Linked DNA regions of Thioclava sp. GXIMD2076. Each later gene encodes a partner of the first gene's protein in a complex. Links are inferred from orthologs where the notes say so. Each region holds a gene or a part of one and is shown in the gene's direction. Other genes may lie near its edges. The genes, in order: rpmG and rplL.

Evidence for each region.
Region 2: rpmG (region 1) and rplL share a complex: the UniProt entries of both Escherichia coli proteins name them as parts of the 50S ribosomal subunit. The link is inferred for Thioclava sp. GXIMD2076 from one-to-one orthologs.

The regions. Positions count from the first base shown.
Region 1 is NZ_CP149932.1:1,498,792-1,509,779, forward strand. The notes cover bases 3,509-6,262. They hold rpmG (50S ribosomal protein L33), read left to right. Parts: upstream 3,509-4,678; coding sequence 4,679-4,846; downstream 4,847-6,262. Other genes in these bases: WDB91_RS07505 (nucleoside deaminase), read left to right, coding at 3,550-4,002; WDB91_RS07520 (hypothetical protein), read left to right, coding at 5,029-5,376; WDB91_RS07525 (imelysin family protein), read left to right, coding at 5,461-6,262. Outside these bases: WDB91_RS07490 (toxic anion resistance protein), read right to left, coding at 1-408; WDB91_RS07495 (5-bromo-4-chloroindolyl phosphate hydrolysis family protein), read right to left, coding at 436-1,338; WDB91_RS07500 (pseudouridine synthase), read right to left, coding at 1,621-3,447; more of WDB91_RS07525, read left to right, coding at 6,263-6,732; WDB91_RS07530 (di-heme oxidoredictase family protein), read left to right, coding at 6,808-8,205; WDB91_RS07535 (imelysin family protein), read left to right, coding at 8,205-9,194; WDB91_RS07540 (DUF1513 domain-containing protein), read left to right, coding at 9,196-10,272; WDB91_RS07545 (autotransporter domain-containing protein), read right to left, coding at 10,273-10,988.
Region 2 is NZ_CP149932.1:1,343,418-1,354,478, forward strand. What follows is about bases 8,235-11,061. They hold rplL (50S ribosomal protein L7/L12), read left to right. Parts: upstream 8,235-9,375; coding sequence 9,376-9,747; downstream 9,748-11,061. Other genes in these bases: rplA (50S ribosomal protein L1), read left to right, coding at 8,235-8,443; rplJ (50S ribosomal protein L10), read left to right, coding at 8,787-9,299; rpoB (DNA-directed RNA polymerase subunit beta), read left to right, coding at 9,986-11,061. Outside these bases: WDB91_RS06655 (SDR family NAD(P)-dependent oxidoreductase), read right to left, coding at 1-254; WDB91_RS06660 (SH3 domain-containing protein), read right to left, coding at 373-945; parC (DNA topoisomerase IV subunit A), read left to right, coding at 1,105-3,363; WDB91_RS06670 (DUF533 domain-containing protein), read right to left, coding at 3,438-4,289; tuf (elongation factor Tu), read left to right, coding at 4,690-5,865; preprotein translocase subunit SecE, read left to right, coding at 6,276-6,458; transcription termination/antitermination protein NusG, read left to right, coding at 6,662-7,204; rplK (50S ribosomal protein L11), read left to right, coding at 7,289-7,741; more of rplA, read left to right, coding at 7,745-8,234. UniProt on the Escherichia coli protein: The binding site for several of the GTPase factors involved in protein synthesis (IF-2, EF-Tu, EF-G and RF3). Is thus essential for accurate translation.

The DNA.
Region 1 (10,988 bases):
CTCGTAACGGGCGAGGAATTTGGCAAAGGGAGCGGCGCGTCCCATCAGCTTTTCCCACCAGCTCTGCTTGCGGCGCACATCCAGTTCACTGACCGAGAACCCGCGCAGGGTGGTCACGATATTGCGCAGGCTGTCGCCCGCAGGGCCGGTATCCTTGTTCTTCACATCGACCAGCATGGCCTGGCTGATTTCCTGCAGCTCGGACTGGGCGCGGGTGCCGAAACGTAGGATCGTGTTGGAATCGCTCAGATCCACCTCGTCCATGCGCGAGCGGATCTCGATGGCGGTCGGAGCCTCGGCGCCCTCGAGCGCCACGCCCACCTCCTGCGGATCAGGCAGCCGGATCGCGGCCACCTGTTCGATTTCGCTCACATTTTTGGCGGCGGCTTCGCGGGTCGTGTCGCTCATAGGATGGTCTCCTCAGGGCTTTCGGTGTCATTTATGCGCGGACGGAGGGGGCGGGGCAATGCCTTCCCGCTCCAGCCGTTCGCGCAGCACGTCGATTTCGATCTCCAGCCCCTCGCGACCGCTCTCGATGAGCTGGCGCGATTTGGCGGTAAAATTGCGTTCGAGGTCATCGAGAAGGGTCTCGTAACCGGCCCGCGCCTCAGCGTCGCGCGTCTGGGCATATAGGTCGGCAAAGCGGATGGTCGCATCACGCGCGCCTTCGAGATAGAGCGTCAGATAGCGCCGCGCCGCGCGCAGATCGTTGGGGTCTTCCTCGACCGTGCGGAAGAGATCGCGGGCATGGGTGGCAAAGATCTCGACCCGCGCGGTCAGCTGGGGCGTGCAGGCGCGGGCGATGGCCTCGCGCATGGCGGCCAGATGCGCCTCGCCGGTGGCGATGGCCTCGGCGGCACGCTCCTGCTGGAATGGGTCGATGCCCTCGAGCCCCTTATCCTTCAGCGGGTCGATCCCGAAGGCCACGAGGCCCAGAACGGTGCCGATGAGGCCGCAGCCTATGGCGCCCGTCAGCCCCATCTCCTGCGCGCCGATCGCCAGCCCGAGGCCAAAGCCGAGGCTGCCCAGTATCTTGCGGGGAAGGGCGGGGCGGCGGGCCTTGCCACGCGCCTCATAGGCGGCTTGCGCTTTCAGCCCCTCGCGCAGCAAAAGCGCCGCACCCGCACAAAACCCAAAGCCCAGAATACCGCGTGCCAGTCCCACCGGCCCGTCGCCGAAAGCGCCAAAAAGGAAGGGCAGGGCACAGACCGCCAGCCAGAAGGGGCGGCCCTCATAGGGGTGCTCGGGGCGGGGCAGCCGCTCGGTAGGGATGTCTTCCTGTCCGGCGCTGCGGGGCGGGGCATCGGGGCTGTATCTGCCAGAGAAACGGCGGGCCATGGCTCAGACGCTGCCTGTTGCCGCGATCTTCAGCACCAGCGCCAGCATCAGCAGGAAGGCGATGCGCTGGATGGCTTTTTGCGACATGGGTCCCCCTAAACTTGCCCGAATGGTCATGGTGGTGCTCATCTTAAGCGGAGAATAGGTATTTCGGCACGTCTGTGCCAGAGGGGGATGGCAGAAAAGCGCCCATACGCAGGCGCTCTGTCATGACATCTGTATGAGCTATGGGGCCGGAACGACAAACGGCGCCAGATCTCTCTGGCGCCGTTCGATGTTTACTTATTCGCTGCGGGGCTTGCGCGGACCTTTGGAGCCAGAGCCGCGCGGTCCGTTGCTACGGGGGGCATCCCCACGGGGGCCGCCTTTGAAGCCGCCGCCCGGTTTGCCACCAAATTTCTTGTCACCGAAGGAACGGCCTTCGCCGCCTTCACGACGCGGACGGTCACCGAATTTCTTGTCCCCAAAAGAACGGCCTTCGCCACCCTCACGACGCGGACGGTCGCCGAATTTCTTGTCACCGAAGGAACGGCCTTCGCCGCCTTCACGACGCGGACGGTCGCCGAACTTCTTGTCACCGAAGGAACGGCCTTCGCCGCCTTCACGGCGCGGGCGGTCGCCGAACTTCTTGTCACCGAAGGAACGGCCTTCGCCGCCTTCACGGCGCGGGCGGTCGCCGAACTTCTTGTCACCGAAGGAACGGCCTTCGCCGCCTTCGCGACGCGGACGGTCGCCGAACTTCTTGTCACCGAAGGAACGGCCTTCGCCGCCTTCGCGACGCGGACGGTCACCGAATTTCTTGTCACCGAAGGAGCGGCCTTCGCCGCCTTCACGGCGCGGGCGGTCACCGAACTTCTTGTCACCGAAGGAACGGCCCTCGCCGCCTTCACGGCGCGGACGGTCGCCGAACTTCTTGTCGCCGAAGGAGCGGCCTTCGCCACCTTCACGACGCGGACGGTCGCCGAACTTCTTGTCACCGAAGGAACGGGTGTCGCTGCGATCTTCGCGCGGTGCGCTGCGCTTTTCGGGCGACCAGCGTTCCTTGCGCGGACGGTCCTCTCCCTCGGTGCGCGGTGCGCGCTCGGGACGGTCGCCACGGCCTGCGAAATCCTTCTGGCGGCCGAAGCTGCGCTCGGAAGTGCCACGGCCCTCGCCATCCTCGCGGTCGAAGCGTTTCGGGCCACGGTCCCCGAATTTCTTGTCGCCAAATTTCTTGTCACCGAAGCTGCGGCCCCCGCGGTCGCCGCGATCACCACGGTCACCGAACCTGCCGCGCGGGCGCTCGCCATCATCGCGACGACCCGCAGATTTGCTGCGGTCGGCGGGTTGGGCGTTGGGCGTGTCTTCCAGAAGGCTTCCCAGCTGGTCATGGAGCACGCGGCGCTTGATTTCCACCACATCACCCGGTTGCATCTCGTTGAGGCGGAACGGGCCATAGCTTACGCGGATCAGGCGGTTCACGGTCATGCCGATCTCGGTCATGGCGCGGCGGATCTCGCGGTTCTTGCCTTCGCGCAGGCCCACGGTCAGCCAGGCATTTGCGCCCTGCTGGCGGTCGAGAGTGATCTCCATCGGCTGGAAATCCTCGCCATCGATGGTGATGCCGGCCCGCAGCGGGTTGAAGGTCTCGGGTGTCGGGCGGCCATTCACGCGCACGCGGTATTTGCGCAGCCAGCCGGTTTCGGGCAGCTCGAGGCGGCGCTTGAGGCCGCCATCATTGGTCAGAAGCAGAAGACCCTCGGAATTGAGATCGAGACGGCCGACATTGAGCACACGCGGCATACCTTCGGGCATCTCGTCGAAGATCGTGCGGCGGCCCTGCTCGTCTTTCTCGGTGGTGACCAGACCCAGCGGTTTGTAATAGAGCCAGACACGGGTTTCCTGCGGCGCGTCGATGGGTTTGCCGTCGATGGTAACCTTGTCCTTGGGCGTGACATCAAGAGCGGGTGAGGCCGCCTGTTTGCCATTGACCGCCACGCGGCCTGCGAGGATCAGCTTTTCCGCATCGCGGCGCGAGGCCACGCCCGAGCGCGCGATAACCTTGGCGATACGTTCGCCGGAAGAGGGCGTCGTATCCGGTTTCGGCGTGTTGTTGGAATCATTGGTCATGGCAGGCGGCTCCCGAGGCGGTCTTGAAGGCGCCTCTCTATAGTGTCTTATCTCCTGTGGGAAGAGCCTTGCACGAGAGAAGCGAAACGGCCAAGAGAAGATATGTTCAGAAGTTTCATGGATCAGGCGCTGGAGGAGGCGCGGGCGGCCGCTTTGCGCGGCGAGGTGCCGGTCGGGGCGGTGATCGTTGCGCCATCGGGGCAGGTGGTGGCACGCGCCGGAAACCGCACCCGCGAGCTATGCGATCCGACCGCCCATGCCGAGGTGCTGGCCATCCGCGAGGCCTGCCGGAAGGTGGGATCGGAGCGGCTGGTGGGGCATGATCTCTACGTCACGCTGGAGCCATGCCCGATCTGCGCGGGCACGATCGCGGCGGCGCGGATCCGGCGGCTCTATTATGGCGCCGCAGATGTCAAATCGGGCGGTGTGGCGCAGGGCGCGCGGGTATTCTCGCATCCGCAATGCCATCATGCGCCCGAGATCTATGACGGTTTGGCCGCCGCCGAGGCCGAGGCGCTTCTGAAGGGGTTCTTTGCGGCGCGGCGGGACGGGTAGCGGGAGCAGGGGCTTTGCCCTTCTTCGACTGCGTCGAATTCACCCCAGGATATTTGAGGACGCTGGAAAAGGCGGTGGTTTCGCGCTTGACCATACGCGGCCATCCGGCCTAAGGCTCGGGTTGCGCAGGGGGCCGGATGGCCGCGGCGGTTCGTAGCTCTGCTTTTGCAGACAGCCGGATCGCCGAGGAAAGTCCGGACTCCATGAAGTGACGGTGCCGGGTAACGCCCGGCGGGGGTAACCCCAGGGATAGCGCCACAGAGAACAGACCGCCCTGCATCATGCACGGGTAAGGGTGAAACGGTGGGGTAAGAGCCCACCGCGGGACTGGTAACAGGACCGGCATGGCAAGCCCCACCGGGAGCAACGCCGAATAGGGATCGCGTGCCGCGGGCATCTGTCTGACGGTAGGGGAGCTTCGCCCCGAGTGATCCGGGTTGGCAGCTGGAGCCTGCAGGCAACTGCAGGCCTAGAGGAATGGTCATCAAGGGGGGCAACCCCTGAACAGAATCCGGCTTACAGGCCCCCTGCGCAAAATTTCTTCGGCTGATAGTGAAATTTCCCGAGAAGGGTGCGATTGGCTGTTGACTCTGGGGTGAGTCTGGCTAAAAGGCGGGCTTCAAGGATTTCGATGGCAGTGACGCGGATGTTGGCTGCCTGACTCAGGAGATGAAACATGGCGAAGCCGACGACGCAAAAGATCCGTCTGAACTCGACGGCGGGCACCGGGCACTTCTATGTGACCAAGAAGAATGCCCGCACCATGACCGAGAAAATGGTCGTGAAGAAATACGACCCGGTTGTGCGTAAGCACGTCGAATACAAAGAAGGCAAGATCAAGTAAGATCTGACCGTCTTTGACGAAGCGAAAGCCGCCCTTGGGCGGTTTTTTGCTGTTTTGATGACCGATTCCGGCTGCGAGATTATGTGGTCCGGTTGCCGGAGCTAGGCTGTGGCGATGGATCTACATTTTTTCTGAATGCGCGCGGACGCTATGCGCCTGCAATTGCAGCCCTGGGGCAGGTTGTGGCTGATGCGCAGGCAGGTCTTGCGCCTCTGTGGCGGGTTTTGCGGCTTGATGTGGTGGGTAAGGCGGTGGAATGGCTGCCTGACCATTTCCTCTGTTGCGGTTTTGCTCTGATGGCGGGCGCGAGTCTACGCAACTTCAATCCCAAACATGTTGTCGCGCCCGAACTGGCTGATGGGGCGCTTCGGGTGGTGCTGCAGGAATATCATCACGCGCTGCGCCGGGACGGGCCGGGATATGGAGCGACTTTGGGCGGTGCATTGGTGTTGCGGGTTTGGGGGGTGCTACATCGTATGGGGCGCGTGGCTGGCCTGCGGCACGGTTTGAAACGGTCTTGGAAAAATTGACCGAGTAAAACAATCGGGATTTACATTCCCGAGTAAATGTGTCACTTATCCGTGAACTCCAGTTACACTGATCCGAGGCACCGCATGACCCGTCCCCTTTCCGCGCTGCTTGCCAGCACTGCCCTGTTTGCTGCGCCGCTGGCAGCCTTTGCCGAGGCGCCGCAGCCCGAAGCCGTGATCGAAACCTATGCCGATATCGCGCAGGCAGGGTTCGAGGACAGCCTGACCACCGCGCAGGCGCTGGAGGCGGCGGTTGACGCGCTGGTGAAAGAACCCTCTGCCGAGACGCTGCAGGCGGCCAAGGACGCGTGGGTTGCGGCCCGCAAGCCCTACCAGCAGACCGAAGCTTTCCGCTTTGGCAATGCGCTGGTGGATGACTGGGAAGGCCGTGTGAACGCCTGGCCGCTCGATGAGGGTCTGATCGACTATGTCGATGAGGATTCGGCGGCCAATAACGAAGAGAATGATCTGGCTCTGGCCAATGTCATCGCCAATAAATCGCTCACCATCGGTGGCGAAAAGGTGGATGCCAGCACGATCTCGCCGGAATTCCTCGCAGAGACCCTGCAGGAGGCCGAAGGCATCGAGGCCAATGTGGCAACCGGCTATCACGCCATCGAATTCCTGCTCTGGGGGCAGGATCTGAACGGCACCGGGGCGGGCGCGGGTGCGCGCCCCTATACCGATTACATTCAGGGCGAGGGCTGCACCGGTGGCAATTGTGACCGCCGTGCCGAATATCTGCAGGCAGCCTCCAAGCTGCTGGTTGCGGATCTGCAGGAAATGGTCGGCAATTGGGACGAGGAAGGTGCTGCACGCACCGCGCTGACCGATGATGCCGATGCGGGCATCACCACGATCCTCACCGGTATGGGGTCGCTGTCCTATGGCGAGCTGGCGGGCGAGCGCACGAAGCTGGGCCTCATGCTGCATGATCCGGAAGAAGAGCATGATTGCTTCTCCGATATGACCCATGTCTCGCATTATTATGACGCGTTGGGGATCCAGAACGTCTATACCGGCAAATACACCCGTGTGGACGGCTCGGTCGTGGAAGGCGCCTCGCTGTCGCAACTGGTGGCGGCCAAGGATGCCGATGTGGATGCGCAGCTGACCAAGGATCTGGACGCATCGGTCGCTGCAGCCGATGCGATCTACCAGAAGGCCGAAGGCGGTATGGCCTATGACCAGATGCTGGCGCTTGGCAATGACGAGGGGGCAAAGCTCGTCAACGGTCTGGTCGATGCGCTGGTCACCCAGACCCGTTCGATCGAGCGCGCGGTCACGCTTCTGGGCTCCGAGGTCGAGATCGAGGGGTCCGACAGCCTCGACAACCCTGATGCAGTCTTCCAGTAAGACTATTCAAAATAGGGGCTTATGCCCGACACTTCCCCGTGGCAGCGATGCCGCGGGGTTTTGCATGGTGATGTGATGCGCGCTCTTCTTGCTTTCTGCCTTGCTGTGCCAGTGGCGGTGCAGGCCGCCGAGGTGACAGCGCCGGCCACCGAGTTCGTGCAACCCGAGCGCTACGAGGCCAATCCGGCAGGGGCGGCCACGGTGGCGGCCACGGTGACGGGCACGGGGTTCCGCGCGCCTGCGGCCAATCTGCCCCCATCCCTGCGGATGGGGTTCACCTTGGGCGAGGCGTTGTTCGACAAGCTCTGGGTGCCTGCGCCCTCGAGCACGCGGGCCTCGGACGGGCTGGGGCCCTTGTTCAATGCGCGGGCCTGCGCCAATTGCCATCCCGGAAATGCGCGGGGGCGGCCCGAGGATGGCCAGGGCATCTCGGGGATGGTGCTGAAGCTCTCGCGGCGCTTTCCGTCCGGCGATGGCGCAGAGGGCATCGACGGCTGGCATGGTATGATCGCCGATCCCGAGTTCGGCTGGCAGTTGCAGGATCGGGCGCTGCCGTCGCTGGAACCGGAGGGACAGCTGGTGCTAGACTGGATTGAGGAGGGCGATCTGCGCCATCCCGAGGCCCGTCACGGCTTTGCGCCCGAGACACTGGTCTCGCTGCGGGTCGCGCCGCAGATCATCGGGCTGGGGCTTCTGGAGGCGATCCCCGAGGCCGATATTCTGGCACATGCGGACCCCGGGGATGCCGATGGCGACGGGATCTCGGGGCGGGCGCAATATGCGATCGGCCCCGATGGTGTGGTGCGGCTGGGCCGGTTCGGCCATAAGGCGGGCATGGGGCGGCTCGTCGATATGACGGCGCAGGCTTTCAGTCAGGATATGGGGCTCTCGAGTGTGCTGTTCCCCGCAGGCGCGGGCGATTGCACCTTGGCGCAGACGGATTGTCTTTCGCTTCCTGACGGGATTGACGAGGGGCTGCGCGACAATGCCGAGGTCTCGACCGAGGCGCTGGAGGCGGTCACCGCCTATGTGACGGGTCTGGGCGTGCCCAGGCGCCGCGATGTGGGGGCACCCGATGTGCTCGCCGGCAAGCAGGCCTTCTACGAGGCGCAATGTATTGCCTGCCATGTGCCGAAATTCATTACCGCAACCAGCGATAATCCGGTCACCTCGCGCCAGCTGGTCTGGCCCTATACCGACCTTTTGCTGCATGACATGGGCGAGGGGCTGGCCGATCACCGTCCCGAAGGCGTGGCCACGGGCTCCGAATGGCGCACGGCGCCGCTCTGGGGGATCGGGCTGACGGAGGCCAATTCCGGCCATGCGCCGCGCTATCTGCATGATGGCCGCGCGGCCACATTGGACGAGGCGATCCGCTGGCATGGTGGCGAAGCGGGGCCCGCCCGTGATAGATATCTGGCACTGCCCGCCAAGACGCGCGCCGATCTTATTCGCTTTCTGGAGACCTTGTGATGCGTAATCTGCTGTTCTCGCTGCCTCTGATGGCGATCTCTGTGCCAGCTCTGGCCGATACACGCGCCGCCGTCACGCAAGACATCCTGCCCGGATATGCCGCGCTGACCAATGCCACGATCGCGTTGCAGAAGGGGGCCGAGGCGGACTGTTCCATCGCGACGATGCAGCCCTTGTGGAATGACGCGGTCGATGCGTGGTTGGGCGTGGCGTTTTTGCGGCTCGGACCGGTCGAGGAGCAGGGGAGGGCGCTGGCCTTTGCCTTCTGGCCCGATGCCAAGGCCACGGGGCGGCGCCAGCTCTCGGGGCTGATCGAGCAACAAAACCCGCAATTCACCGACCCGGCAGAGTTGGCGAAAGCCTCCATCGGGGTGCGCGGCTTTTTCGGGCTGGAGCATCTTCTTTATGGCGAGCTGGCCACGGATGACGACTATACCTGCAAGCTGCGCGTGGCGATGGCCGGTGATCTGGCGCAGATGGCCATCGATGTCGAGGTCGGCTGGCAGAACGGTTTTGCCGATGAACTCCTGAGCCCCGGCACCGAAGGTCATACCCTTTATCTGACCGAATCCGAGGCGCGGCAGGCGCTTTATACGCAGTTGGTCACGGGGCTCGAATTCAACAAGGACACACGGTTGGGTCGCCCTCTGGGCACGTTTGAGCGCCCGCGCCCCGAACGGGCCGAGATGCTGGACGCGGGCCGCTCCGCCCGCAACGTGACGCTGTCGCTGGTTGCGCTGCGGGGGTTTGCCGACAGGCTGGCGCAGGGCATGGGCGAGATCCCCAAGACCGACGCCGCGTTTGACCGCGCGATCGAGCTGGCGCAGGATCTCGATGATCCGGTCTTTGCCGGTGTGGCCGATCCGATGGGCCGGTTGAAGGTGGAGATCGTGCAGCAGCAGATCGGGCTGACGGTCGAGGCCATGCAGGCCGAGCTGGGGCCTTTGCTGGGTGTCAGCGTGGGCTTTAACGCCGCGGATGGAGATTGATATGAAACGACGCCATTTCCTTGCCAGCCTTGCCGCTGCGGCGACAGTCCCGCGGCTTAGCTGGGCCGATGCAGGCAGCCCCGCTTTTCTGGCGGCGGCCAAAGCGCCCGACGGGAGCTATGCGATCTGGGGGCTTGCGGCGGATGGGACGCAGATCTTTTCGCAGCCACTCCCCGGACGTGGCCATGCCGCGACCGCCCATCCCGAGCGCCCCGAGGCGGTGGCCTTTGCTCGCCGTCCCGGTGTGTTTGCGTTGGTGATTGACTGTGTAACCGGCGGGCTGGTCGCGCGGCTGACCCCGCCGGAGGGGCGGCAGTTCAACGGTCATGGTGCGTTTTCGGGCGATGGCACACGGCTTTATACCTCCGAAGTGGTGGCCGAAGGCTCCGAGGGCCGGATCGGGATCTGGGATGTGGCGCGCGGCTATCAGCGGGTTGGCGAGTTTGCCTCGAACGGGATCGGCCCGCACGAGATCCTGCGCCTGCCGGGGCAAGAGGTTCTGGTGGTGGCCAATGGCGGGATCCAGACCGATCCGACGGATCGCACGCCGCTGAACATCGAGACCATGCGCCCGAACCTGAGCTACCTCTCGCCCGAGGGCGAAGTGCTGGAGGTGGTCGAGCTGGAGCCCGATCTGTGGAAGAACTCGATCCGTCACCTGTCGGTGCGCAGTGACGGGCGGGTGGCGTTCTGCATGCAATGGCAGGGCGATCTGATGGAGCCCGTGCCGCTCCTAGGGCTGCATGACCGCGGGCGGAAGGCGGTGCTTGCCGAGCCGCTGCCCGGTGAGGAATTCGCCATGAAGGGCTATGCCGGATCGGTGGCCTTTGGCCGCGCGGGCCGCGAGGTGGCCATCACCAGCCCGCGTGGTGGCATGGTGCAGGCCTATTCGGCCGAAGGCGAGGCGCTCTGGTCGGTGCGCCGTGCCGATGTCTGTGGTCTAGGTGTCTGTGCGCAGGGTGGCTTCACTGCCACCGATGGTGCGGGGCTTGTCTCGCAGATCACCCGAGACGGTATCACACCGTTCAAACGCTCGGACGTGGCATGGGATAACCACCTGATCCCGATCGGGGTCTGATCAGAGCTTGCGCTCGAACATCAACGAGAGATGGATCTGATCGGTCAGATCCCCCTCGACCCCATCGACCCCGAAACGGGTGCTGAGCGTGCCCAGCCCCTTGCGGTCCATGTCCACACCGACCTCGACGCGCGAGGTGAACCAGTCGGTCGCGGGATAGGCCTCGTCCAGCAGGCCTGTGCCCATGCTATGTTGCGCCACAAGCGCGAATTGCCCCGTCAGCCCCATCTTCGCCCAGCTGCTTTCCAGCGGATGCGCGAATTCGACCCCTGCCGAGAATTGCGATAGCGACAGCTCTTCGCCATCAATCCTTGTGCCATCAGCGATGCGGAAATGGTCGGTCAGCTCGTTGACATGGCTGGCGATGATATTGGGGGTCAGCTCGGTCGTGCCCATCTCGAACCTCCCCTCCATCCGCGCCTGAAACAAGGTGCGTTGGGATTCGGCATCACGGCGGATCGAGCCATCGGGGGCGAACTGGTTATTGGTGCGTCCGTGCAGAAGGCGCATCGACCAGTCGAGTTCGGTTTTGGGCAGCCTGCCCGCCAGATAAGGGCCGACCAGGAAACCTACGCCATCGCCCGAGGCATCAGCATCCACCTTGCGGTCTGCGGCGTCCAGCTCCGCCATTGCACCGATATAGAAACGGTTGTTCAGTTTCTTATGTGCGCCCAGCGACGCGAAACTGTATTGCAGCGAGCTGCTCTCGCTGCGGG
Region 2 (11,061 bases), 150 kb from region 1 along the record:
GCGAAGGCTGCATTGTTATAGAGCGCGTCGAGCCGTCCGCCGGTCAGTTCCATCGCCTGTGCGAAGCCGGCGTCGATGGAGGCGGGGTCGGCCATGTCCATCTGCACGCAGCTTAGACCTTCCTGACGCAATCTTTTGCAATCCTCGGTTTTGCGCGCGCTGGCGATGACCTTCCAGCCTGCGGCTGTCAGCCCGTGCGCGGCGTCATAGCCGATACCGGACGAGCAGCCGGTGATGAGGATTGTCTTTGTCATTGCGTGTCTCCCTTGGAAGCTAAGGAGTAGGGACTGGGGAGGCATGGCGCAAGAGAAAGCCGCAGAGAGTATCTGCGGCTTGCGGAGCGGGTCGGGGGAGTAGGAAATGGTCGGGATATCAGTTCGAGGGGCTCAGGAATTTCTTGGAGACCCAGCCATTGACGCCGTCACCCTCGATCCGAATATGCGCCCAATTCCCTTTTTGCGCCACGATCAGGACTTCCTCGCCGCGCGTGACGCCATCCACGCGCTGATAGGAGGTCGCGGGACCCGAGCGCACGTTCAGCGCGGCCGCGGTCACCCGCCAGAGGGCACCGGCAGGTGCAGCTGCGGTCTCGGGCTCGGCGCTGCGGTATTGCGGCGAGCTGCGCAGGGCGGAGGCGTTGGTCACTTTCGGGAAGGTGCGGGTGATGGCGGGCTCTTGCGGTGCCGCGACCGCCGCGTGTGGGGTGGGCGCGGGGGCATCAAGGGATTCGCTATCGGGTAGGGTTGCCGCCGCAGCGGCCGTGATCAGCGTCGCGCGGTTGCTCTCTTCGGTGGCAACGGCTTTCTGGATCAGCACGGGGTTTGTCTGGCTGTCGCTTGCGCTGGCCTGCAGCACGGGTTGTGGTGCGGCCGGATCGTCGTCACGACCAAAAATGACAAGCACCAGAAAAAGTGCGACCAACGTGTTGACGACGAGTTTCAACATAAAAATTTCCCCCTTTCGCCAGAGGGTTATCTACCCTTGGCGAGAATAACGTGCCCGTGAAGCTGTTCGGGGGAGCAACGCGTCAACCCACCGTCGGTTCCGCATCGGCGAAAATTTGCTGCTGGACCGGAGGTCATCACCGCTTTAGAGATTTTTCCCATGAGCGAGCATGATGATGAGATTCCTTCGGCGCTGTCCTCCGAGCCGTTAAGCCGTGCAATCGGCGACCGGTATCTGACCTATGCGCTGTCCACGATCATGCACCGGGCGCTGCCCGATGCACGAGACGGGCTGAAACCCGTGCATCGCCGCATTCTGTATGCGATGCGCGAACTGAAACTGTCCTCCACCGGAGGGTTCCGGAAATCGGCGAAGATTTCCGGTGACGTGATGGGCAATTATCACCCCCATGGCGATGCGGCGATCTATGATGCGATGGCGCGTCTGGCGCAGGATTTCGCCATGCGCTACCCGCTGGTCGATGGCCAGGGGAACTTCGGCAATATCGATGGCGATAACCCCGCTGCCTCGCGCTATACGGAAGCGCGGATGGCCAAGCCCTCGGAAAGCCTTCTTGAAGGGCTGGCCGAGAACGCGGTCGATTTCCGTCCCAATTACGATGGCACGCTGGAAGAGCCGGTGGTGCTGCCTGCCGCCTTCCCGAACCTGCTGGCCAATGGTGCCTCGGGGATCGCTGTGGGGATGGCAACCAATATCCCGCCGCATAATCTCGACGAACTGGTCGATGCCTGCCTCGAGATGATCCGCAAGCCGGATATCGAGGATGACCGGCTGGTCGATTACATTCCGGGGCCGGATTTCCCGACGGGCGGCGTGATCGTCGAGCCCAAGGAGCATATCCTGACCGCCTATCGCACGGGGCGCGGCGCGTTCCGGCTGCGGGCCAAATGGGAGGTCGAGGATCTTGGCCGTGGCCAATGGCAGGTGATCGTTACCGAGATCCCCTATCAGGTGCAGAAATCCAAGCTCATCGAGCGTCTGGCCGAAGTCATCCAGACCAAGAAAGTGCCGGCGCTGGCCGATGTGCGCGACGAATCCGCCGAGGATATCCGCATCGTGCTCGAGCCCAAGACCAAGACCGTCGCACCCGAGATGCTGATGGGGATGCTGTTCCGGAACTCGGATCTGGAAGTGCGGTTCTCGATGAACATGAATGTGCTGATCGACGGGCGGGTGCCCAAGGTCTGCTCGCTCAAGGAAGTGCTGCGGGCGTTTCTCGACCATCGCCGCGATGTGCTCTGCCGCCGCAGCCAGCACCGTCTGGACAAGATCGCGCACAGGCTCGAGGTGCTCAACGGCTATATCATCGCCTATCTCAACCTCGACCGTGTGATCGAGATCATCCGCACCGAGGACGAGGCCAAGCCCGCGCTCATGCGCGAGAACTGGGCCGTGACCGATGGAGAAGCGGTGTTCCTGACGGAAGTGCAGGCCGAGGCGATCCTGAACATGCGCCTGCGGTCCTTGCGTCGTCTCGAGGAGATGGAGCTGCGGCAGGAACGCGACAACCTTCTGGCCGAACGGGCGGGGCTCGAGGAACTGCTGGGCTCCGAGAAGTTGCAGTGGAAAGCCATCGGCACCGAGCTGAAGGACATGCGCAAGCTCTTCGGCAAAGGCACTGCGATCGGCGCGCGCCGCACCCATTTCGGCGCGGCAGGCGAGGTCGAGGAGGTGCCGATCGAGGCGATGATCGAGCGCGAGCCGATCACCGTGATCCTGTCTAAGATGGGCTGGATTCGCGCCATGAAGGGGCATAACGCCCTTGATGCGGAGGTGAAGTTCAAGGACGGTGACGGGCCGCGCTTCGCGCTCCATGCCGAGACCACCGACCGGATCGTTATGCTGGGGGCCAATGGCCGCGCCTATACCGTGCTGGGAGCCAATCTCCCCGGCGGGCGGGGTATGGGCGAGCCTGTCCGCCTGATGGCAGACATCCCGAACGAGGTGGAGATTACCCACGTTCTGGTGCCGAAAGAGGGCGAGAAATATCTGCTGGCCTCATCGGCGGGGGACGGGTTCATCTGTCCTGCCGAAGAACTGATTGCCCAGACCAAGAGCGGCAAGCAGGTGCTCAATGTGAAGGCACCCGATCAGACTGCGGCCTGTAAGCTTGTCGAAGGCGATATGGTTGCCGTGGTGGGCGAGAACCGCAAGGTGCTGGTCTTCCCGATCGGCGAGCTGCCCGAGATGTCCAAGGGCAAGGGCGTGCGGCTGCAGAAATACAAGGATGGCGGCCTGTCCGATATCCGCACATTCAACGCAGCCGACGGTCTGAGCTGGAAGGATCCGGCGGGGCGCACGCGGAGCGAGAGCGATCTTTCGGAATGGGCAGCCAAGCGGGCAACTGCGGGCCGTATGGCCCCGCGCGGCTTCCCGCGCGACAACAAGTTCAACTGAGGACATGTCTTGGATGGATGTGGAAAAGGCGGCCTTTCGGGCCGCCCTTTTTATTTGTCGCATAGGTCGGCTCGTCAGGCCGCAACCAGAAGGGGGGCTACGCCCAGCTCTTTATGGACCTTTTCGATGACCGCCTCGGGCAGGCCGAGCGCATCTGCAAACGCTTCGAGATAGGCGATGTCTTTCGGTTGGTCGGGGTCGATGGCCATGACCGACATCGCGTAGGCCTGCGGCTCAAGGCCCGAGGGCACCTTCAGGCTCAGGCGCTCGATGTCGATCGGCGCTTCGAGGATATGTTTCACGAAAGCCCGCTCGTCGCCATGCATGCCGTCGAGCTTGGCCAAAAGCTTGTCGCGCTCGGGCTGGTCGATCACCTCGTCGGCCTTGGCGGCTTGCAGCAATGCCTTCACCAGAACGGCGGCGGCAACGTTCTGGGCGGGCGAAGGCTTTTTCCACGGTTCCGAGCCGCTTGCGAAGGCCGCGTTCAGTTCCTCGCCAAAGGAGCGTTCGGACGTCACGCGCTGCGCCGGCGTCTTGCCAAGGCATTCACTACTGGTGGTCTCGGAGAGCTGCTCGAGAAGCTTGCCCAGACCGCCGCGCTTGCCGCACATGTCACGCGCGAGTTGCGAGATCGCGTCGGACATGCCGCCGCTTCCGGCCGAGCTGGAGCGGTGGCGCACCAGCGAGGCGCTCCGCCCGAGCCGCTCCAGCATGGCCCCCATGCTATAGCCACTGAACTGGTAGAGGTGGTTTATTTTGCCACCCAGCAATGCGGCGAGGCGCTCTTCGAAATCGCCCTGCGCATCGCCGTTCAAAAGACCACCCGATCCGCCCAACTCGCCTCTGGCCGCACGGGCAAGGTTCGAGCCGCCTTTCGCTTGGGCGATCCCGAGCGTTACCTTGGCGAGTGTTCCGACGAATGACATGATGGCCTCCTGCAGTGTCACATGTAACGAGTCTATGTCGGGACCTACCAAAAGTCAGCGGGTCGGGTTCCTGCTGAGTGGGTGTGTGGCGCGGCTGCTACGCGGAAAGCTACCATTTACGGGGTGTTTTTGGCCATTATGCTCAAAGATCAGGCAGCGATGGCCAAATTGGTGGCGTTTACGCCTATGCGTCCGCGCCCGCCCGCGCGCTTTTGTCGCGCCCGCTCTCCAAGCGCTGCCCTGACTCGGTATCCGCGCCCATTCAGGCGCAGGAAAACTATCGGTGAAAGCGACGGGAATCTGCTTATCGCGCTTGATTTTTCTGCTGTAGGGAAATATCTAGCCCGCGATATTGTCACGGGCCTTCAGACGGCCCCCCAAACCAGAGGCGTCCCGCGAGATGGCAAAGGCAAAGTTTGAACGTAACAAACCGCACGTTAACATCGGCACGATCGGCCACGTTGACCACGGCAAAACCACGCTGACCGCAGCAATCACCAAGTATTTCGGTGACTTCAAGGCCTACGACCAGATCGACGGCGCACCGGAAGAAAAAGCACGCGGCATCACCATCTCGACCGCACACGTCGAGTATGAGTCGGAAAACCGCCACTACGCGCACGTCGACTGCCCCGGCCACGCTGACTATGTTAAGAACATGATCACCGGTGCGGCACAGATGGACGGCGCGATCCTCGTTGTGAACGCAGCTGACGGCCCGATGCCGCAGACCCGCGAGCACATCCTGCTCGGCCGTCAGGTCGGCATCCCGACCATGGTTGTTTACCTGAACAAGGTTGACCAGGTTGACGACGAAGAGCTGCTGGATCTGGTCGAGATGGAAGTCCGCGAGCTTCTGTCGTCCTACGACTACCCCGGCGACGATATTCCGATCGTCAAAGGTTCGGCACTTGCAGCCCTCGAAGGCCGCGATCCGGAAATCGGCGAGAACTCGATCCGCGCGCTCATCGCAGCCGTTGACGACTTCATCCCGACCCCGGCACGTGCTGTTGACCAGCCCTTCCTGATGCCGATCGAAGACGTGTTCTCGATCTCGGGCCGTGGTACCGTTGTGACCGGTCGTGTCGAGCGCGGCGTGATCAACGTTGGCGACGAACTCGAAATCGTCGGTATCCGCGACACCAAGAAAACGACCTGCACCGGTGTGGAAATGTTCCGCAAGCTGCTGGATCGTGGTGAAGCAGGCGACAACATCGGCGCCCTGCTGCGCGGTATCGACCGTGAAGGCGTTGAGCGTGGTCAGGTTCTGTGCAAGCCGGGTTCGGTCAAGCCGCACACCAAGTTCGAAGCAGAAGCCTATATCCTCACCAAAGAGGAAGGTGGCCGTCACACGCCGTTCTTCGCGAACTACCGTCCGCAGTTCTACTTCCGCACCACGGACGTCACCGGGACCGTTACGCTGCCGGAAGGCACCGAGATGGTTATGCCGGGCGACAACCTGAAGTTCGAAGTCGAACTGATCGCCCCGATCGCCATGGAAGATGGTCTGCGCTTCGCAATCCGCGAAGGCGGCCGTACCGTTGGTGCAGGCGTTGTGTCGAAAATCCTCGCATAATCCCACGCGGATCATGTGATCTACGGAAGGGCGGCCAACAGGCCGCCCTTTTGCTTTGCCCGCCCTGCTGATGCGAACGGGCAGGGGATTAGTGTTTTTTCCGAGGCGCTTGGCGAAGGCGGGACCCGCGGGAAAAAGAATTTCGGGGATTGGTCGAAAACCTTGAAATACCCCCTTGCTTTCCTCTCTGCGGGTCTGTATCTCCCGCTCACGGCCTAGGGGTATAGCTCAGTTGGTAGAGCATCGGTCTCCAAAACCGAGGGTCGTGGGTTCGAGTCCCCCTGCCCCTGCCAGTCCTTTCCTTCGATGAAGCGCTCATGTAGGCAGGCTGGTGACGGTCGGCGCTACGGGAACGTAGCGACGCGTGAATGTAGCCCGCCTGTTTCGGGCGACTAGAGGAAGATGGCATAATGGCAAATCCCCTTCGGTTCTTGCAGCAAGTGCGTTCTGAAACGGCCAAGATTTCGTGGCCTTCGCGTCGTGAAGTGGTGCTGACTTCGGTCATGGTGCTCGTGCTGACGGCGCTGACTGCGCTGTTCTTCTCGGGCGTGGATTTCGTGATCCGGCTTGGTGTCGGTCAGCTGATCGGCTGATCCTCCGGTCTGGGCGCTATGGGGTTGAAAACCTCCCGTAGCGTCTGTATGGGAGCATGACTCTCCGGAAAAGGGCGTGCATCGATTCGGATCGTGCGCGCTCGTTTTGTTTCGGTGTCGCGTCTGGGCCGCTTGGCCAGGGCAGGGCAAAATGGGAATTCGCGGCGTTCGAAGCGCCGGTTAAGGAAAAGGCAGGCTCGAGCATGGCGAAGCGTTGGTATTCGGTAATGGTTCTCTCGAACTTCGAGAAGAAGGTTGCCGAGCAGATCCGGCAGTCTGTTGTCGAGAAGGGCCTTGAGGAAGAGATCGAGGAAGTCCTCGTTCCGACCGAAGAAGTGATCGAAGTGCGCCGTGGCAAGAAAGTCACCTCCGAGCGCCGCTTCATGCCGGGCTATGTGCTCGTGCGTATGGATATGACGGATCAGGGCTACCACCTGATCAACTCGACCAACCGGGTGACCGGGTTCCTCGGTCATCAGGGTAAGCCGATGCCGATGTCGGACGCCGAGGTGGACCGGATGCTGAACCGTGGTGGCAGTGCCTCTTCCGAGAAGGCCGAGCCGCGCAGCCTGATCACCTTCGAGGTAGGCGAGAATGTGAATGTGACCGACGGGCCCTTCGAGGGCTTCTCGGGTATGGTCGAGGAAGTTGACGACGCTGCGAGCCGCCTGAAGGTGACGGTCTCGATCTTCGGTCGTCCGACCCCGGTCGAACTGGAATTCACTCAGGTGCAGAAAATCGCCTGAGGGATGTGGGAGGTGTCGGGAATGAGCCCGCACCGCGACCACTAAACTTGCCCCCGCGGGGCAGAGTGATAAAGGAGAAGCCAAATGGCTAAGAAAGTGATTGGGCAGCTGAAGCTGCAAATCGCAGCGGGTTCCGCGAACCCATCCCCGCCCGTCGGCCCGGCACTGGGTCAGCGCGGCATCAACATCATGGAATTCTGCAAGGCGTTTAACGCCAAGACGCAGGAAATGGACAAGCAGGCGAAGATCCCGACGGTCATCACCTACTATGCCGACAAGTCGTTCACCTTCGAAGTGAAACAACCGACTGCGTCCTTCTTCATCAAGCAAGCCGCTGGCCTGAAGCCGGTTGGCAAGCGTAACCGCCCGAAGGGTTCGGTTGCACCGGGTCGTGAAGTTGCTGGCACCATCACCGCTGCACAAGTGCGCGCGATTGCTGAAGCAAAAATGTCTGATCTGAACGCCAACGACATCGAAGGCGCGATGAACATCATCCTCGGCTCCGCGAAGTCGATCGGTATCGAGGTGAAAGGCTAAATCATGGCAAAGCTCGGTAAACGCACCAAAGCCGCTCGCGAAGCATTCGCAGGCAAAGAACTGATCTCGGTTGAAGACGCCGTTGCACTGGTGAAAGCCAATGCAAAAGCGAAATTCGACGAGACGCTCGAAATCGCTCTGAACCTCGGCGTTGACCCGCGTCACGCAGACCAGATGGTCCGCGGCGTGGTCTCGCTGCCGAACGGCACCGGTAAAACGGTCCGTGTTGCTGTCTTCGCTCGCGGCCCGAAAGCCGACGAAGCCAAAGCAGCTGGCGCGGATATCGTTGGCGCAGAAGACCTGATGGAAACCATCCAGTCGGGCAAGATCGAATTCGATCGCTGCATCGCGACCCCGGATATGATGCCGATCGTCGGTCGTCTGGGCAAGATCCTCGGCCCGCGCAACCTCATGCCGAACCCCAAAGTCGGCACCGTGACCATGGACGTGAAAGCGGCCGTGGAAGCAGCCAAGGGCGGCGAAGTCCAGTTCAAAGTCGAGAAAGCCGGTGTAATCCACGGCGGTATCGGCAAGATCTCCTTCACCGAAGAGCAACTGGCCCAGAACGTTCGTGCATTCGTCGAGGCAGTTGCCAAAGCGAAGCCCGCGGGCGCCAAAGGCAACTACATGAAGAAAGTCTCGATCTCCTCGACCATGGGTCCGGGCGTATCGGTAGACCTCGCTTCGGCAACCGGCAACTAAGCCCGGGTTGCATCGGATAGGGAAGGGCGGTCCTCGGGCCGCCCTTTCTGTTTGAAAACATCCGTGAGCTGAGAAATTAAGGCTTCACAAAAGCTGCGTTCAGGTGTAGGAACGCAGCCTGTTGCACCGCTGACCGCTTGGTCAAGGTGGAACGATTCGTCCGAGACGGTGGGTGAGGCGCGAGCCTGGTAAATCCTGCCTGAGGCGGGAAGGACAGATTTCCTAGGTGCTTTGCATGAAGCCCCAAAGGTGATCTTGGACGGACCGTTGCGGACCCCGAGTCGGGGCAAGTGCCCCGGCAAAATGAGCCGGAGGGTCAAACCTCCCAACTTGGAGTGTAACTGTGGATAGAGCCCAGAAAGAGAAAGTGGTCGAGGAACTCGGCCAGATCTTCGAAAGCTCTGGCGTCGTGGTGGTTGCCCACTACGAAGGCCTGACGGTTGCTGAAATGCAGGACCTGCGCGCGAAAATGCGTGAAGCGGGCGGGTCTGTGCGCGTTGCCAAGAACAAGCTCGCCAAGATCGCCCTTGCGGACAAGCCGTGCGAAAGCATCGCTCAGTACCTCACGGGCATGACGGTGCTCTCCTATTCCGAAGATCCGGTCGCTGCGGCGAAAGTGGTCGTGGAATACGCCAAGAAGAACGAGAAACTCTCGATCCTCGGCGGCGCAATGGGGAATGATGCACTTGACGTCGCCGGTGTTAAAGCCGTGGCAGCCATGCCGTCGCGTGAAGAGCTTATCGCTCAGATCGTTTCGTGCCTGGGTGCACCCGCTTCGAACATCGCCGGTGCCATTGGCGCGCCTGCTTCGAACATCGCGGGCATTCTCTCGACCATCGAAGAGAAAGCTGCGTAAGCAAACTGTTATGGCCTTCGTCGTGGCTTGAAGTCCGACGTTGGAAACCAAACCCTAATCTTAGGAACTGAGTAAAATGGCTGATCTGAAAAAACTCGCCGAAGAAATCGTTGCTCTCACGCTGCTGGAAGCACAAGAGCTGAAAACCATCCTGAAAGACGAGTACGGCATCGAGCCGGCAGCCGGTGGCGCCGTCATGATGGCTGGCCCGGCAGCAGCTGCTGAAGCAGCTGAAGAGAAAACCGAATTCGACGTGATCCTCGTCGATGCAGGCGACAAGAAAATCAACGTCATCAAAGAAGTCCGCGGCATCACCGGCCTCGGCCTGAAAGAAGCCAAAGACCTCGTTGAGGCCGGCGGTAAAGTCAAAGAAGGCGCTGCAAAAGCAGAAGCCGAAGAAATCAAGAAAAAGCTCGAAGAAGCAGGCGCAAAGATCGAACTCAAGTAATTGGGTTCGGTGCGCACGCATCGAGTTTGAGATTGGGCTGGGTCCGGAGTTTCCGGGCCCAGCCGAACCTGTCTCGGAGAGGGCTTTTTGATAAAGCGCTCTCCAAGGCGGCGTTCGCGGCTCGGGAGCTGACCGGTGGGACGGTCGGCAGGTATGGAGCCGCCCCCCTTATCGCCAGGCGCGCACCATGGGCCCCGACATAGTGCCGCACGCGAAAAGACGAAAGGTGACGACGAGCATGGCTCAAGCTTACGTTGGTCAAAAGCGCATTCGCCGCTACTATGGTAAGATCCGCGAAGTCCTCGAAATGCCGAATCTCATCGAGGTTCAAAAGGCATCCTACGACCTGTTCCTGCGCTCCGGCGAAGGGGAAGGTCATCTGGATGGCGAAGGCATCAAAGGGGTCTTCCAATCGGTCTTCCCGATCAAAGATTTCAATGACAACGCTATTCTGGAGTTCGTGAAATACGAGCTCGAAAAGCCGAAATACGACGTTGAGGAATGCCAGCAGCGCGATATGACCTATAGCGCCCCGCTGAAGGTCACCCTGCGCCTCATCGTGTTCGATGTCGACGAGAACACCGGTGCGCGTTCCGTGAAGGACATCAAGGAACAGGACGTGTTCATGGGCGATATGCCCCTGATGACCAAGAACGGGACGTTCATCGTGAACGGCACCGAGCGCGTGATCGTCAGCCAGATGCACCGTTCGCCGGGCGTATTCTTCGACCATGACCGCGGCAAGACCCACTCCTCGGGTAAGCTGCTGTTCGCCTGCCGCATCATTCCCTATCGCGGCTCGTGGCTCGACTTCGAATTCGACGCCAAGGATCTCGTGTTCGCACGGATCGACCGCCGCCGGAAGCTTCCGGTGACGACGCTGCTCTATGCGCTCGGCATGGATCAGGAAGGCATCATGGATGCCTATTACGACACGGTCTCCTACACCTCCAAGGGGCGTCAGGGCTGGGTCACCAAGTTCTTCCCCGACCGCGTTCGCGGAACCCGTCCGACCTTCGATCTGGTCGATGCGGACTCGGGCGAGGTTATCTGCAAAGCGGGCGACAAGATGACCCCGCGCATGGTCAAGAAGATCAAGGACGAAGGTCAAGTCACCGACCTGCTCGTGCCTTTCGATCACATTCTGGGCCGCTTCTGCGCGAAGGACATCGTCAACGACCAGACCGGCTTCATCTACATCGAGGCAGGCGACGAGCTGACCGCAGAATACGACCGTGACGGCGACCTCGTGGGCGGGTCGATCAAGACGCTGATCGATAACGGCATCACCGAGATTCCGGTGCTGGATATCGA